One region of the Mycobacterium sp. 663a-19 genome, then DNA from elsewhere that is predicted to be linked to it. Evidence: predicted binding sites of a transcription regulator. Region 1 holds the regulator's gene; the other holds the start of a gene.
The links. Region 1 encodes LexA, which represses DNA repair genes until DNA is damaged. Its sites were predicted from a motif close to CGAACANNTGTTCG; they were not measured.
Positions count from the first base shown of each region.

Region 1 (8,010 bases):
CCGCCGAATTGTCGTTCACCGACGTGCACGTTCCAGTCGAAAACCTGCTCGGCGAGGAGGGCAAGGGCTTCATCTACCTGGTGCAGAACCTGCCGCAGGAACGGATCTCGATCGCCATCATGGCGGCCGCCGCGATGGAGGCCGTGCTGGAGGACACGCTGCGATACACCAAGGAGCGCAAGGCCTTTGGCAAACCCATCGGCAGCTTCCAGAACAGCCGCTTCGTGCTGGCCGAGCTGGCCACCGAGGCCACCGTGGTGCGCGTCATGGTCGACGAGTTCATCCGGCTGCACCTCGAGGAGAAGCTGACCGCCGAACAGGCCGCGATGGCCAAGTGGTACTCCACCGAGAAGCAGGTCCACCTGATCGACCGCTGCCTGCAGCTGCACGGCGGGTACGGCTACATGCGCGAATACCCGGTCGCGCGTGCCTATCTCGACGCCAGGGTGCAGACGATCTACGGTGGCACGACCGAGATCATGAAGGAGATCATCGGGCGCAGCCTCGGGGTCTAGCCTCCGCGGCGGCCCCGTCGGCGCGCCGTTGGCGAACGCAATCGTGTTGACAGGCAACGACTCCGTCGTCGCGTCGTTTGGTCCGCGGCAAATTCGCGGGCAAATTCAACCGTGCGCCGATCGGTGTTTTGGCCGGGTATATCCAGCTTCGATCGACGGCCTCGCGTACCGTCGGCGCATGCGTTTTGCTGCCCGCACTCCGGCGATGCCGCGCGACCTGTGGACCGAATGGTCGCGACATGGCTGTGGCCCCGCATCATTTCGACATCGGAGTGATATCCGTTTTCGTAAAATTCGTGATTTGGCTTCGAATTCTCCGGTTGCTGGAGCAAAGTTATGCGAGCCCGGCGATAACGCGTACCGATGCGGGTTGCCAACTCGCGGTGGGGGTATCACCCGCTCGCAGGGTCTGCAGGGTGCGGGCATGGCCGCAACAAGGGGCATATCCGTCGGCTGGGAGGCTTGGTGAAACCGCAGAGAGGTCCACTGCGCAGGCTGTTCGGGCGCGCGCTGGTGAGCATGGCGGCCGCGGTGGTGGCCGCGGCGTTCCTGGCGCCCACGGCCTCGGCGTCCCCGATCGGCGACGCCGAGGCGGCCATCATGGCGGCGTGGGAGAAGGCCGGCGGCGACAGTTCACCCCTGGGCCCCAGGAAGGGCGACGTCTACCCGGTCGGCGACGGGTTCGCGCTGGACTTCGGCGGCGGCAAGATGTTCTACACCACCGACACCGGCGCCAAGTTCGTCTACGGGCCGATCCTGGACAAATACGAGGCGCTCGGCGGCCCGGCCAACAGCGACCTGGGATTTCCGACCATCAACGAGGTCCCCGGCCTCGCCGGGCCGGACAGCCGGGTGGCCACGTTCTCCGCCAGCGACAAGCCGGTGATCTTCTGGACGTCCGAGCACGGCGCCTTCGTGGTGCGCGGCGCGATGAACGCCGCGTGGGACAAGCTCGGCAGCTCGGGCGGCGTGCTCGGCGCCCCGGTCGGCGACGAGACCTACGACGGCGAGGTCACCTCGCAGAAGTTCACCGGCGGCCTGATCTCCTGGAACCGGAAGACCAAGGACTTCAGCACCACCCCGCCGGTGCTGGCCGACCAGCTCAAGGGCCTGCAGGTGGCGACCGATCCCACCGCGGCGATCAACATGGCGTGGCGCGCCGCGGGCGGCGCCTCGGGTCCGCTGGGCGCCAAGCAGGGCGGCCAATATCCCATCGGCGGCGACGGGATCGCCCAGAACTTCGCCGGCGGCAAGGTGTTCTTCAGCCAGGCCACCGGCGCGAACGCCGTCGAGAGCGACGTGCTGGCCAAGTACGAGTCGCTGGGCGGGCCGGTCGGCAGCGACCTGGGCTTCCCGATCGCCAACGAGTCCGACGGCGGCGTCCCCGGCAGCCGGGTCTCCGCGTTCGCCGCGGCCGATAAGCCGGTGATCTTCTGGACGTCCCAGCACGGCGCGTTCGTCGTGCGCGGCGCCATGAAGGCGGCCTGGGACAAGCTTCGCGGCCCCGGCGGCAAACTGGGCGTGCCGGTCGCCGATCAGGCGGTGGACGGCGACGTGATCTCCCAGAAGTTCGCCGGCGGCAAGATCTCGTGGAACCGCGCGAAGAACACGTTCGCCACCGAGCCGTCCAACCTGGCGCCGCTGCTGTCCGGCCTGCAGGTGTCGGGCCAGAACCAGCCCAGCGGCGCGGCGATGCCTCCCCACGCCAAGAAGTTCGCCTGGAACTGGTGGTACCTGCTGGCGCTAATTCCGATCGCGGCATTGTTCGCGGTGTTGGGGTATGTGGTGGTCGGGGCGCGCCGCCGTCGCACGGCCCGGGAGCTCGCCGCCTACGAGTTCGACCGCGACGTGGACGTCGGTGGCTACGACGCCGACGACAGCTGGGGCCACGAGGAAGCCGATGTCGCCGCCGAGCACTATGGCTTCGGCGAGCCGCGGCCCTCCGAGGAGGAGCCGGTGGGCGCCGGGTCGGCGCGGGTCAGCTGGTCGCGGGGCGACGAGGCCGGGGACGAATACGGCGGCGAATGGCCGTCCGGGTCCAGGGAGGATGAGCAGGAGGACCCCGACGCGGTCGACACCGATTCCATACCCGTTGTCGCGGAAGGTGTTGTGGCGCAGGGTGTTCGGGCCGAGCCCGAGCATCCCGAAGCCGCCCCCGAAGACGTCCTGGAAGCCGCCTACCCCGATGAGGAGTACCCGGAGGCCGCCGACATCGAGGCCGCCTACCCGGACGTGGCCGTTCCGCATGCCCCCGCGGATGCCGCCCATCCGGACGAGGCCTACCCCCCGGCGGCGCCCGAGGCGGTCGATTCGGGCGCCGGGTACCCGGACGTCGCGGTTCCGCACACGGCGCCGGATGTCGCAGCGCCGGGCGCCGTCACGCCCGCCGCCGCCCCGCGGTCCGGGCGGCACGCGGCCGTCGACACCGAGGAGGAACCGGCCGGCGCGGGACTGGGCTCACCCGGGCGCCCGACCATCCACCTGCCCCTGGACGACCCGTATCAGGCGCCCGAGGGATATCCCATCAAGGTCAACGCCAGCTTCGGCCTGTACTACACCCCCGACAGCGGGCTCTACCAGGACACGCTGGCCGAGCTCTGGATGTCCAGCGAGGAAGTCGCCCAGGTCAACGGCTTCACCAGGGCGGACTGACCCGCGAACGTCTCAATCTCGTTGCCGCACAATAAGATTCCGCGTCAGATCTTGCGAATCACCGTGACGACCTTGCCGAGCACGGTCGCGTCGTTGCCCGGGATCGGATCGAACGCCGGGTTGTGCGGCATCAGCCACACCTGACCGCCCGCGCGCTTGAACGTCTTGACGGTGGCCTCGCCGTCGATCATGGCGGCGACGATGTCGCCGTTGTCGGCGACATTCTGCTGCCGCACCACAACCCAGTCGCCGTCACAGATCGCGGCCTCGACCATCGAGTCGCCGACGACCTTGAGCAGGAACAGCGCGCCCTCGCCGACCAGCTCACGGGGCAGCGGGAAGACGTCTTCGACCGCCTCCTCGGCCAGGATCGGCCCACCGGCCGCGATGCGCCCGAGCACGGGCACGAAGGTGGGTTCCGGCAGGGCGTCCGAGCCGGCGACGTCGGTGACGGGCACCGCGACGGCCGGGGTGTCCTCGACACCGCGGACGTCGACGGCCCGGGGACGGTTCGGGTCGCGGCGCAGGTACCCCTTGCGCTCCAGGGTGCGCAGCTGGTGGGCCACCGAGGACGTCGACGTCAGGCCGACGGCGTCACCGATCTCCCGGATGCTGGGCGGATAGCCGCGGCTGGTCACCGACTGCCGGATGACGTTGAGGATGGTGCGCTGCCGCTCGGTAAGCGATGGATCCACGGAATGCAACCGGCCGGCCGCGCCGGCGGCTGAAGTGTCGTTGCTGTCGCTCATGGCACTGAATGTAGCCGCCCGGCGGCCGATAATCAAACATGTGTTCGAGTCGCGTGTCGCCCGGGCCGACACCGGGCCGGAACAAGGCCTAAAGACCCTAGGGATGGTGCGTCAAGACCCTACGGCGGGTGAATTACACGTGTGTAACTTTTGCGGGTATCGGGTATTTGTGCTGCATGTCAGGAGGAGGCACCGACGCGGTTTGTCGGTGGTGTGGTTTAGCGTTTGGCTCGTCCGACACGCTTCGCTCAAATGTTCGGGTTTCGAACGGGTGAGCGAATATAGTCGAACACACGAGCGAGGACCAGTTGACCGGAGGAACGCACATGACAGTCATCCACACACTCTCGCCGCGCACCAGCGGCATCCGGCGCCCGGCCGGGGCGCCGGCCGACGGGCCTCGCCACCAGGGGGAGCGCCCGGTCCGGCCCCGCCGTCCGGGCAGCTCACGGCCCGCCGGGGCGCCGCTGCGCTACCACGGCACCGGCGTCGCGATGTCGGTCGCGCCGCATCGCAGGCGGCCCGTCACGATGCTGACCACGGTCGGGCTGGCGCTGCTCGCCGGCGCGATCACGCTGTGGCTCGGCCTGGTCGCGAACCTCGGCCAGCTGGCCAACGGCGACTCCGGCGGTTCGGCCGCCCCGGTGCCCGACAAGCTGGCCGTCGTGCGCGTCGAGGCCGGGGAGTCCCTGCAGGACGTCGCGCACCGGGTGGCGCCGGACGCGCCCGCTCGCCAGGTTGCCGACCGGATCCGCGAACTCAACGACCTGAACTCGCCGGCGCTGGCCGCCGGGCAGACGCTGATCGCCCCGGTCGGCTGACGGCGCCCCGGTGCACTGCGAAAGCCGCAGCGGGCCAAGGCCGCTCGGTCCTCGCGGCGACGGGCGCGCGCGCACCGCGGTTGCGTTGGCCTCCCGGGGCGGCGCACGGGTACGCTCGGACTGTTCCGCGAGGTGTCAGCACGGCGAAGGAGCGGCCATGCACTGCCCGTTCTGCCGGCATCCCGACTCCAGGGTGATCGACTCGCGGGAAACCGATGAGGGCCAGGCCATTCGGCGCCGCCGGTCCTGCCCCGAATGCGGCCGCCGGTTCACCACCGTGGAAACCGCGGTCCTGGCCGTGGTCAAGCGCAGCGGGGTGACCGAGCCGTTCAGCCGGGAGAAGGTCATCAAGGGGGTCCGCCGCGCCTGCCAGGGCCGCCAGGTGGACGAGGACGCACTCAACCTGCTGGCCCAGCAGGTCGAGGACACCGTGCGGGCCGCCGGTTCGCCGGAGGTCCCCAGCCACGAGGTCGGCCTGGCCATCCTCGGGCCGTTGCGCGACCTGGACGAGGTGGCCTACCTGCGATTCGCGTCGGTGTATCGGTCGTTCTCGTCGGCCGACGATTTCGAGCGCGAGATCGAGGCGCTGCGCGCGCACCGCAAGGTGTCCACGCCGAGCTGACCCACCGGCGTCCCGGGGGCCAGTGCCCGCCGGACTACGCTGTTTTTCATGCCTGCCGACTTGCATCCCGATCTCGAGGCCCTGGCGCCACTGCTCGGCACCTGGGCCGGTCGAGGCGCCGGCGAATACCCCACGATCCAGCCCTTCGAGTACCTCGAGGAGGTCGTGTTCTCCCATGTGGGCAAGCCGTTTCTGGCCTACGCGCAGAAGACCAAGGCGGTGGCCGACGGCAAACCCCTGCACGCCGAGACCGGCTATCTGCGGGTGCCGCAGCCGGGTCAGGTCGAGCTGGTGCTGGCCCACCCCAGCGGCATCACCGAGATCGAGGTGGGCACCTATTCGGTGACCGGCGGCGTCATCGAGGTCGAGTTGTCCACCACCGACGTCGGATTGACCCCGACCGCCAAAGAGGTGTCCGCGCTCGGACGCTCCCTGCGGATCGACGGCGACGAGCTGTCGTACTCGGTGCGGATGGGCGCCGTGGGGCAACCCATGCAGCATCACCTCTCCGCGACGTTGCACCGCAAGGCCTAAACCGCGCGCGCTCAATTCACCTGTGTCACACCGTCGTTGACGACGCGCCCGGCCACCCGCACCCAGCCCTCGGGACTCCAGATGGTCTCGATCCTCGACCCCTTGCCCTGCGTGATGTGCAGGTCGCGGCTGAGGTGGTCGGTGATGCGGATCGCCGCGGAGCCCGTCGCCTCGTCTTCCGGCACACCGAGATTCGCGGCGAACATGCGGGCGCGCAGTGACCCGGCGGATTCGTCGGTCCACGCCCACAGGTAGTGGGCGGTGTCGTCGGGATAATCGGCGGGGTCGGCGGCCAGCAGCTCGTCAACCGAATCGAGTTCGTGGACGAACAATTCGGGGGCCCACTCCGAGCGCGCGCTGATGACCGTGAGGTCGCCCTCGTAGCCGACCTGCACCACGCCGGCCGGCACCCGCAGCGTGTTGATCGGCGTGCCCCGGTCGCGCAGCCACCAGGAAACGCCGACGGTCGGATGTCCCGCGAACGGGATCTCGGTTCGCGGCGTGTAGATCGTGGCGTGCGCGGTGGTGGAGCCGGCGGCGGGCAGATCGACGAATATCGTTTCGCTGTAGCCCAATTGGGTGGCCAGCCGCTGCCGGTCGCGGGGCTCGACCTGGGCCGCGTCCACCACGCCGAGCGGATTGCCGAAGTTGCGGTCCGGATCGGTGAACACGCGCAGCACAGTCACGTCGATACCCATGGACCGACTGTACGACCCAGGGGCAAGCGATGATCAGGTGGCGCTGCGTTCGTCGGAGCCCATGGCGTTGAGGACCGCGACGCGGGTGCCGGCGGGACCGGTGACGGTCCGCTCGCCGCTGCCGGTGCGGAGCAACTCGCGCAGCGCGGCCGGGTCGTATTCGGCGGGCTCGGTGGTGTCGACGAAGCGCTGCACGACGTCGATGAAACGGGCCGGGTCGTCGTGGAAGGGGAAGTGGCCGGAGCGCTGGAAGATCTCCAGCCGGGAGCCGGGCATCGCGGCGTGCGCCATGTGGGCGTGCCGGACGGGGACGACGACGTCGCGGCTGCCCCAGATGATCTGCACCGGGATGGCTTCGGTCAAATAACATCGGTCCAGCATGGTGACGATCTGTCCCCGCCAATCCACCACGGCCCGCAGGGTGCGGCTGAACGCCGCCGAGGCCGTCGGCTCGGGCAGGTCGTCCAAGATCCGCAGCACGTTGGGCAGGTCACGCCCCAGGTCGGTCGAGCCGATCGCCAGGCCCGCCAGCCGCCCCGCCAGCTGAACTGCCGGCAGCACCAGGGGCAGCCGCAGCAGGGCCAGGGCCTCGCTGCCCATCGGCAACGAGGCCAGCCGGAAGACGACGTTGACGTCCTTGGTGACCCCGCCCGCGGCGACCAGGATCAGCCGGTCGACCAGATGCGGGAACTGGTAGGCGAATTGCATCGCCACCCCGCCGCCCAGCGAATGACCCACGATGGTAACCCGCTCGATGTCCAGCACGGACAGCAAGTCGCGCATCCCGTTGGCGTAGGCGGCAACCGAGTAGTCGGCGCGCGGCTTGTCGGACTGCCCGTGCCCGAGCAGGTCGGGGGCGATCACCGTGAACCGCTGGGCGAGCTTGGCCTGCACGGTGTTCCAGGTGGTCGAGTTGTCGCCGATGCCGTGGATCAACAGCAGCGCCGGCCCGGACCCGGCGACCCGGAACGCCCGCTTGTACCCGTGGATGGTCCGGAACTGCAGGGTCGGCGCGGTCACTTCCCGCACCGGGCGAAGATTGCTCTTGCGTTTCCGCTCAGTCATCCCCGCCCACCTAGTCGTCGAGCCGGTTGCGAGCGGTCAGGCCGAGTCGTCGTCCTCGGACCTCTTCTCGGCCTGCTGGGCCAGGAACCGCTCGAACTCTGCGCCAATCTCGTCGCCGCTAGGCAGGTCCTCGTCGCGAGTCAGTAACGACCTGTTCGCCTGAGCGTCGATGAAGGCATCGTACTGGCGCTCGAGGGCGGCCACCACTTGGGCCACCTCCGCGCTGGCCTCGACCTGCTCGTCGATCTTGGCTCGGATCTCCGCCGCCGCCTCGGTCAGCGCCGACAGCGGGAGTTCCAGCGACCCGGTCTTGGCCACCTGCTCGAGCAGCGCCTGCGCCGCGGCGGGGTAGTC
Region 1 is NZ_JAPJAV010000010.1:112,195-120,204, reverse strand. Features, by position in the region: gene OQ968_RS18510 (acyl-CoA dehydrogenase family protein) at 1-515, shown strand, start outside; gene OQ968_RS18505 (hypothetical protein) at 981-3,167, shown strand; gene lexA (transcriptional repressor LexA) at 3,212-3,916, opposite strand; gene OQ968_RS18495 (LysM peptidoglycan-binding domain-containing protein) at 4,243-4,737, shown strand; gene nrdR (transcriptional regulator NrdR) at 4,895-5,359, shown strand; gene OQ968_RS18485 (peroxynitrite isomerase) at 5,408-5,893, shown strand; gene OQ968_RS18480 (PhzF family phenazine biosynthesis protein) at 5,905-6,591, opposite strand; gene OQ968_RS18475 (alpha/beta hydrolase) at 6,625-7,656, opposite strand; gene OQ968_RS18470 (PAC2 family protein) at 7,693-8,010, opposite strand, start outside.

Region 2 (8,010 bases), 110 kb from region 1:
TTGTCCGGTGACGACAGCAGCAGCACGATGGCCGCCGCGGCCATGGAGCCGACGCCGGCGAACACGAGCGCGGCCCCGACGGCCTTGTGCCCCATGGCAACCGCGGCGACGCCGATGCCGGCGACGACGGCCAGGAACAGGTTGTAGAAGCCCTGGTTGAACGCGAGCAGCTTGGTGGTCTCGGCTTCCTCCGCCGTGGTGCCGAAGGTGGCGCGGGTGCGCGCCGACGTCCAGGTCAGCGACTCCATCGTGAAAATGTAGACGTGCAGCAGCGCGGCCAGCGCCGCGAAAACCAATCCGGCCGCGGTCATCGCTGCTCCTCGCTGGTCACGGCGAGGTGCCCCGCCGGTCTTCGACTACCGGGTGTGACCTTAGACGCCGGCGTGGTGGTGCCGGCGGAACAGGCCCTCACCGGCGCGCCGGTGGAACAGGTGCCGGTGTGGCTGCCCCGCGCCGGCCGCGACCGGCTCGCCCGCCGGCACGTCCGCCACCCTGGGCTCCGTCACGACGACGTCGCGCGCATGCCGGACCGCCACGCGTGCCAGGGCGGCGCCGCCCAGGAACACGATCAGCGCGCCGAGGCCGGTGAAGTAGGTGACCTCGAGCAGCGCCCGCTTCAGGTCCGTCGCGGCCGCGGGCTGACCCACGTCCCCGATTCGCAGCGTCGCCGCGAACGCCCGGCCGATCACGAACCAGGCGCCGCCCACGACCGCCAGCCAGCCGCCGAACGTGGCGCTCAGGCGGTTGCCGGAGGCGAGCAGCAGCAGGCCGCCCAGGGCGGTGACGGCCCCGGGCAACACCTCCAGCCAGCCCTTGGCCGCCGTCCAGGTCCAGGCCGGATCGGTCATGTAGGCCCAGTTGATGTCGGGCCCGAAGAACGGGACCAATGCGCCCCATGCGCCCAACAGGACCAGGAGCAAGCCGGTCACCGCGCCGCGGGTCCGTGGCATGTACCCGGCGCGCGGGCCTTCGTAGTCAGGAGACGTGTGCCTCATCTGAATCACCTCCAACAGGTAATTTCTGCTGGTGGTTCGGGTACCCGCGGCGAGGACGGCGTAACCGCCGCTAAAGCTGGTCGAACAGCCCCGGCTGGCCCAGCCCGCCGACCCCGGCCGGCGGGGTCATGCCCAGATGGGTCCAGGCCAGGGCGGTGGCCACCCGGCCGCGCGGGGTGCGCGCGACCATGCCGGCGCGGACCAGGAACGGCTCGCACACCTCTTCCACGGTTGCGGCCTCCTCGCCGACGGCCACCGCCAGCGTCGACACCCCGACCGGGCCGCCGCCGAAGCTGCGGGTCAGCGCCGACAGCACCGCCCGGTCCAGCCGGTCCAGGCCGAGCTCGTCGACGTCGTAGACCTCGAGCGCGGACTTGGCGACGTCGCGGGTGATCACGCCGTCCGCGCGTACCTCGGCGAAGTCGCGCACCCGGCGCAACAGCCGGTTGGCGATCCGCGGCGTGCCGCGCGAGCGCAGGGCGATCTCCGCGCCGGCGTCGGCGCCCAGCTCGATGCCCAGGATCCCGGCGGAGCGGGCCAGCACCCGTTCCAGCTCGGCGGGCTCGTAGAAGTCCATGTGCGCGGTGAAGCCGAACCGGTCGCGCAGCGGCCCGGTGAGCGCGCCGGACCGGGTGGTGGCGCCGACCAGGGTGAATGGCGCGACCTCCAGCGGGATCGACGTCGCCCCGGGGCCCTTGCCGACCACCACGTCGACCCGGAAGTCCTCCATCGCCAGGTAGAGCATCTCCTCGGCGGGCCGCGCGATGCGGTGGATCTCGTCGATGAACAGCACGTCGTGCTCGACCAGGTTGGACAGCATCGCGGCCAGGTCGCCGGCGCGTTCCAGCGCGGGCCCCGACGTCACCCGCAGCGAGGACCCCAGCTCGGCGGCGATGATCATGGCCAGCGACGTCTTGCCCAGGCCCGGCGGGCCGGACAGCAGGATGTGATCCGGTGTGCCGCCGCGGTTCTTGGCGCCCTCGATGACCAGCTGCAGCTGCTCGCGCACCCGGGCCTGGCCGATGAACTCCCGCAGCGAGCGGGGCCGCAGGCTGACGTCGATGTCGCCCTCGCCGGACGCGAGCGCGGCCGAGACCTCGCGGACCTCCGGGTCGAAGAAGTCGTCGTCGTCCGAGCTCACCGGCTCACCGCGCCTTGCCCAGCAACGACAGCGCCGCCCGCAGCGCCGACGACGTCGTCGCGTCGTGGTCGCCGGCCAGCACGTTGTCGGTGGCCTCCTCCGCCTGCTTGGCCGCGAAACCGAGGCCGACCAGGGCCTCGACCACCGGGCCGCGCACGGAGTGGCCGTTGACCGCCGGCGTGGGCGCCGACCCGGCAACCGCGCCGATCTTGTCGCGCAATTCCAGCACCATCCGCTCGGCGCCGCGCTTGCCGATGCCGGGCACCCGGGTCAGCGCGGCGACATCGCCGTCGGCCAGCGCCTGGCGCAGCGCCGCGGCGTCGTGCACGGCCAGCGTCGCCATCGCCAGCCGCGGCCCCACCCCCGACACCGACAGCAGCGTCAGGAACAGGTCGCGGGTCTCGGAGTCGCCGAACCCGTGCAGCGTCTGCGAGTCCTCGCGCACGATCATCGCCGTGATCAGCCGGGCCTCGCTGCCCTGGCGCAGCGTCGCCAGCGTCGACGGCGTCGCGTTGATCCGGTAACCCACCCCGGCGGCCTCGATCACCACATGGTCGAGCGCCACCTCGAGCACCTCACCGCGCACCGACGCGATCATCGCGCGGCCTTCAGCATGGCCTGGGCCTTCGCCTGGGCCGCGGCGATCCGGGCCAGCATCGGCGCCCGCCAGCAATGGCAGATCGCCAGAGCCAGCGCGTCGGCGGCGTCGGCCGGCGTCGGTTTGGCTTGCAGCCCAAGGATTTTCGTGACCATCGCGGTGACCTGCGCCTTGCCGGCGGTGCCGCTGCCGGTGACCGCGGCCTTGACCTCGCTGGGGGTGTGGAAGTGCACGTCGATCCCGCGTTTGGCGGCCGCCAGGGCGATGACGCCGCCGGCCTGGGCGGTGCCCATCACCGTCATCACGTTCTGCTGCGAGAAGACCCGCTCGACCGCCACCACGTCCGGCCGATGGGTGTCCAGCCAGTGGTCGATGGCGTCGCTGATGGCCAGCAGCCGCTTGGACAGCGGCGCATCCGACGGGGTGCGCACCACGTCGACGTCCAGCGCGACGACCTCCCGGCCGCGCCCGTTTTCGACCACCGACAGCCCGCATCGGGTCAGTCCCGGGTCGACGCCCATCACGCGCATTACCGCTCCTTAGTACGAACAGCTGTTCGAGAGCCTAGCGGGCGGGGCCGACGGGATCCGGTAGGACACGCGGCCGCCCGGCGGCTTCGCGGGCGCGCGTTGCGGCGCCCGCCCCGTCAAAAGCTGTTAGCTTTATGCCCACGTTTCGCTCCAGCAGTGTGGCAACGGAAGGTTTGGCGTGGGAACACTCCTGCTCGTCCTGGCGGCGGTGCTGTTCATCGCGTCGATCGTGGTGCTCCTCGTGGCGTTGCGGCGGCCCAAGAAACCGGCCCGGCCGCGCGGGCGCAAGGACCCGCTGTCCTTCAACGCGATGCCGGAGTTCGGGCCGCGGCAGCTGGGCCCGGGCGCCATCGTCAGCTACGGCGGTGTCGACTACGTGGTCCGCGGGTCGGTGACCTTCCGCGAGGGACCCTTCGTGTGGTGGGAGCACCTGCTGGAGGGCGGCGACCAACCGATCTGGTTCAGCGTCGAGGAGGACGACGGGCGCCTCGAGCTGGCGATGTGGGTGACCCGCAAGGACCTTCCGCTGCGGCCCGGCGATCCGTATGTGGTCGACGGCGTGATGTTTCACGAGTCGGAGCGCGGCCGCGCCTCGTACACGACCGAGGGCACGACGGGCCTGCCCGCGGGCGGCGAGATGGAATTCGTGGACTGCACCAACGCCGACGAGAGCGCGCTGCTCTCCTTCGAACGCTGGGCCCCGGACATGCCGTGGGAGGTTTCCACGGGCAAGCCCGTCCTACCCGGCGAGCTCACCCTCTACCCGGCCCCGCCGCCCTCGTCGCCCTAGGCCACGCCGGTGCCGCTCCATCAGCTCGCCGTGACGCCGGCGGACGTCTCCGGGAAGAGGCTCGGGCTGGCGCTCAACGCCCCGGCGCCGCGGCCGCTGGCCAGCCACCCGCTCGAGCATCCCGGCGGCGGCGCGCTGGTGCTCGGGGTCCTCGGCGCATCGCACGTCGTCACCGTCGAGCACACGGGCGGAAGCTTCTCCGAGCAGGTCTCCTGCACCGCGCGCAGGCACGGCGGCAAGCTGCCCGGGCGCGCCGATGCGCCCGGCTATCGCATCGAGTCGCGCACCGACAGCCGCGACGAGGCGGCGTTTCGCGAGCTCGCGCGCGAGCTTCGGCACCGCTGCCTCACCGAACCCGGGTGGCTCGGCGGCACGTTCCCCGGCGATGACGCCGCGCTGACCGCGCTGGCCGCCGAGCCCGACGGCGCCGGCTGGCGCTGGCAGACCTGGCACCTGTACCCGCGCCGCCCGTCGGGCTCCGGCGGCGTGGTGGTGCACACGGCGAGCCGGTGGCGCCCGTGAGCCGCAAAGCGCTGTTCTGGATCGCCGGCGGGCTGGCCGCCGCGGCCGTCGCGTCGCTGGTGTTCGGAATCGTGTTGCTGAACAAGAACATCGGGTCGTACATCGCCGGCCACTATCACGAGTACGCCCGGGACGCCAACGGCACCCGCTACCAGTGCAGCGGATCGCCCGAGGAGGTGGCCGACACGCTCGCCGACTACAAGGCGCCCGAGGCGCGCGCCGACAGCGGCAACAGCGAGTACCTGCGCTACAGCGACAGCATCGTGATCGTGGGTCCCGACGGCAACTACCCGTGCAGCATCCGCGTCGAGGGCCTGGGCGCCGGATACAGCCACGGGGCGTTCATCTTCCTCGGCCCCGGTTTCACCCCCGGGTCCCCGTCGCACGGGACCGGAGGCACCCCCGGCGGCCCCGGCGGAACCAAGTGAAGTACAGCAAAGGAGACAACCATGTACCTCGCCGTCGAGATCGGAACGATCGACCTCAATCCCGTCCTGAAGGGCGCGGTCGCGACGATCCTGTACTTCGCCGTCGGGATGGCCGTGCTGATCGTCGGCTTCTACATGGTCGACTGGCTGACCCCGGGCAGGCTGCGCCAACTGGTGTTCGTTGATCGGCGGCCCAACGCCGTCGTCGTCGCGGGCGCGATGTACATCGCGCTCACCGTCGTCATCATCACCGCGATCGTCAACAGCTACAGCCAGCTGGGCCAGGGGCTCATCGGCGTGGCCGTGTACGGGTTGATGGGAGTGATCCTGCTGGGGATCGCGCTGCTGACCATGCACCTGCTGATCCCCGGCAACTTCCACGAGCACGTCGACGAGCCCACGCTGCATCCGGGGGCGTTCGCGGTGGCCCTGATATTGCTGGCGGTGGGAGGGGTGACCGCCGCCGCGGTGTCATGACGTCCCCGGGGCGGTGGCGCTCGGTGCTGCTGGCCGCCGTCGCGGCGTGCGCGGCGTGCGGCATCGTGTACGAACTCGCGCTGCTGACGCTGTCGGCGAGCCTGAACGGCGGCGGCATCGTCGCCACCTCGCTGATCGTCGCGGGGTACATCGCCGCGCTGGGCGCGGGCGCCCTGGCGATCAAGCCGCTGCTGGCGCGCGCGGCCATCACCTTCATCGCCGTGGAGGCGCTGCTGGGCATCGTTGGCGGCCTGTCCGCGGCGGCGCTCTACGCGGTGTTCGCCTTCCTGGACGGCTCCGACGAGTCGACGTGGGTGCTGGCGGTCGGCACCGCCCTGATCGGCGGCCTGGTCGGCGCCGAGGTGCCGCTGCTGATGACGCTGCTGCAGCAGCGGCGGCCCGCCTTCAATGACCCGGCCGATGACCCGGCCACCGACACCGGCCGGACGCTGGCCAACCTCAACGCGGCCGACTACCTGGGCGCGCTGGTGGGCGGACTGGTGTGGCCGTTCATCCTGCTGCCGCACCTGGGGATGATCCGTGGGGCGGCGGCCACCGGCATCATCAACCTGGTCGCGGCCGGGGTCGTGGCAATGTTCCTGCTGCGGCGCGTCGTTTCCGCGAAGCAGCTGGCGACGGCGCTGTGCGCGCTCGCCGCCGCGCTGGCCGTGCTGGTCACCCTGCTGGTGCGGTCCCACGACATCGAGACCACCAGCCGGCAACGGCTCTACGCCGACCCGATCATCGCCTACCGGCACACCGCCTACCAGGAGATCGTGATCACCCGCCGCGGCGACGACACCCGGCTGTACCTCGACGGGGGCCTGCAGTTCTCCACCCGGGACGAATACCGCTACACCGAGAGCCTCGTCTACCCCGCGCTGGGCGGGGGCGCGCGCTCGGTGCTGGTGCTGGGCGGCGGCGACGGCCTGGCGGCGCGCGAGCTGCTGCGCCAGCCCGGCATCGGCCAGATCGTGCAGGTCGAGCTCGACCCCGCGGTGATCGAGTTGGCGCGCACCACGCTGCGCGACGCCAACCGCGGCGCGCTGGACAACCCGCGGGTGACCATCGTGATCGACGACGCGATGCGCTGGCTGCGGGCGCCGCACCCCGGGCTGCGCCCGCCGCGGGGCTTCGACGCGATCATCGTCGACCTGCCCGACCCGGACACGCCCGTGCTGGGCCGGCTGTATTCCAGCGAGTTCTACACGCTCGCCGCGCACGCGCTTGCCCCCGACGGCCTGGTGGTGGTGCAGGCCGGCAGCCCGTTCTCGACGCGGACGGCGTTCTGGCGCACCATCTCCACGATCCGATCCGCCGGCTACGCGGTCACGCCGTACCACGTGCACGTGCCGACGTTCGGCGACTGGGGCTTCGCGCTGGCCCGCCGCGGCGACATCCCGCCGCGACCCGCCATGCCGTCCGACGCTCCCCCGCTTCGGTTCCTCAACCCGCGGGTGCTGGAGGCCGCGACGGTGTTCGCCGAGGACGTCGGGCCCCGCCCGCTCGAGCCGTCGACGCTGGAGAACCCGCGCATCGTCGACGACATGCGGCACGGCTACGACTAACGGCGCTAACCGGCTGGGCCGCTCACTCTTCGATCTGGGCCAGGATCTCGTCGGGGATGTCGGCGTTGGTGTAGACGTCCTGCACGTCGTCGCTGTCCTCGAGGGCGTCGACGAGCCGCATGACCTTCTGCGCGCCGTCGGCATCGAGGGGAACGGTCACCGACGGCAAAAACCCCGCCTCGGCGGAGTCGTAGTCAATCCCGGCCTCCTGCAAGGCGGTTCGCACGGCGACCAGGTCCGTGGGCTCGGTGATGATCTCGAAGCTGTCGCCCAGGTCGTTGACGTCCTCCGCGCCGGCGTCGAGCACCGCGGCCAGCAGGTCGTCTTCGGTCAGGCCGTCCTTCTCGAGGGTGACCACGCCCTTGCGGGTGAAAAGGTAGGCCACCGATCCCGGGTCGGCCATGGTACCGCCGTTGCGCGTCATCGCCACCCGCACCTCGCTGGCCGCGCGGTTGCGGTTGTCGGTCAGGCACTCGACAAGCACCGCCACGCCGTTGGGCGCATACCCCTCGTAGGTGATGGTCTGCCAGTCCGCGCCGCCGGCTTCCTCGCCGGCGCCGCGCTTGCGGGCCTTCTCGATGTTGTCGTTGGGCACCGAGCTCTTCTTCGCCTTCTGGATGGCGTCGTACAGCGTGGGGTTGCCCGCCGGGTCGCCGCCGCCGACGCGGGCGGCGACCTCGATGTTCTTGATCAACCGGGCGAACATCTTGCCGCGGCGGGCGTCGACGACGGCCTTCTTGTGCTTGGTGGTGGCCCACTTGGAATGGCCGCTCATGGGTGTGCTGCACCTCTTCTATCTCTGGAAAGTCGCCAGACGAGTCTACGTGGGCGCCGAGTGTGGGCCCTACGCACGTGATCCGCCTGGATTCGTCCATAGCCCCCACAGTCGGCGGAGGCCGTCAGACCTCCCCGTTGACGATGTCGACGAACAACCGGTGGATGCGCCGGTCGCCGGTCATCT
Region 2 is NZ_JAPJAV010000010.1:6,885-14,894, forward strand. Features, by position in the region: gene OQ968_RS17810 (DUF1304 domain-containing protein) at 1-311, opposite strand, end outside; gene OQ968_RS17815 (hypothetical protein) at 372-995, opposite strand; gene ruvB (Holliday junction branch migration DNA helicase RuvB) at 1,066-2,136, opposite strand; gene ruvA (Holliday junction branch migration protein RuvA) at 2,141-2,734, opposite strand; gene ruvC (crossover junction endodeoxyribonuclease RuvC) at 2,731-3,264, opposite strand; gene OQ968_RS17835 (DUF4178 domain-containing protein) at 3,443-4,054, shown strand; gene OQ968_RS17840 (DUF2617 family protein) at 4,064-4,576, shown strand; gene OQ968_RS17845 (DUF4247 domain-containing protein) at 4,573-5,004, shown strand; gene OQ968_RS17850 (DUF350 domain-containing protein) at 5,026-5,481, shown strand; gene OQ968_RS17855 (polyamine aminopropyltransferase) at 5,478-7,049, shown strand; gene OQ968_RS17860 (YebC/PmpR family DNA-binding transcriptional regulator) at 7,072-7,824, opposite strand; gene pdxT (pyridoxal 5'-phosphate synthase glutaminase subunit PdxT) at 7,949-8,010, opposite strand, start outside.
Region 2: the regulator LexA is predicted to act here: its motif matches at 3,280-3,293, upstream of ruvC (crossover junction endodeoxyribonuclease RuvC).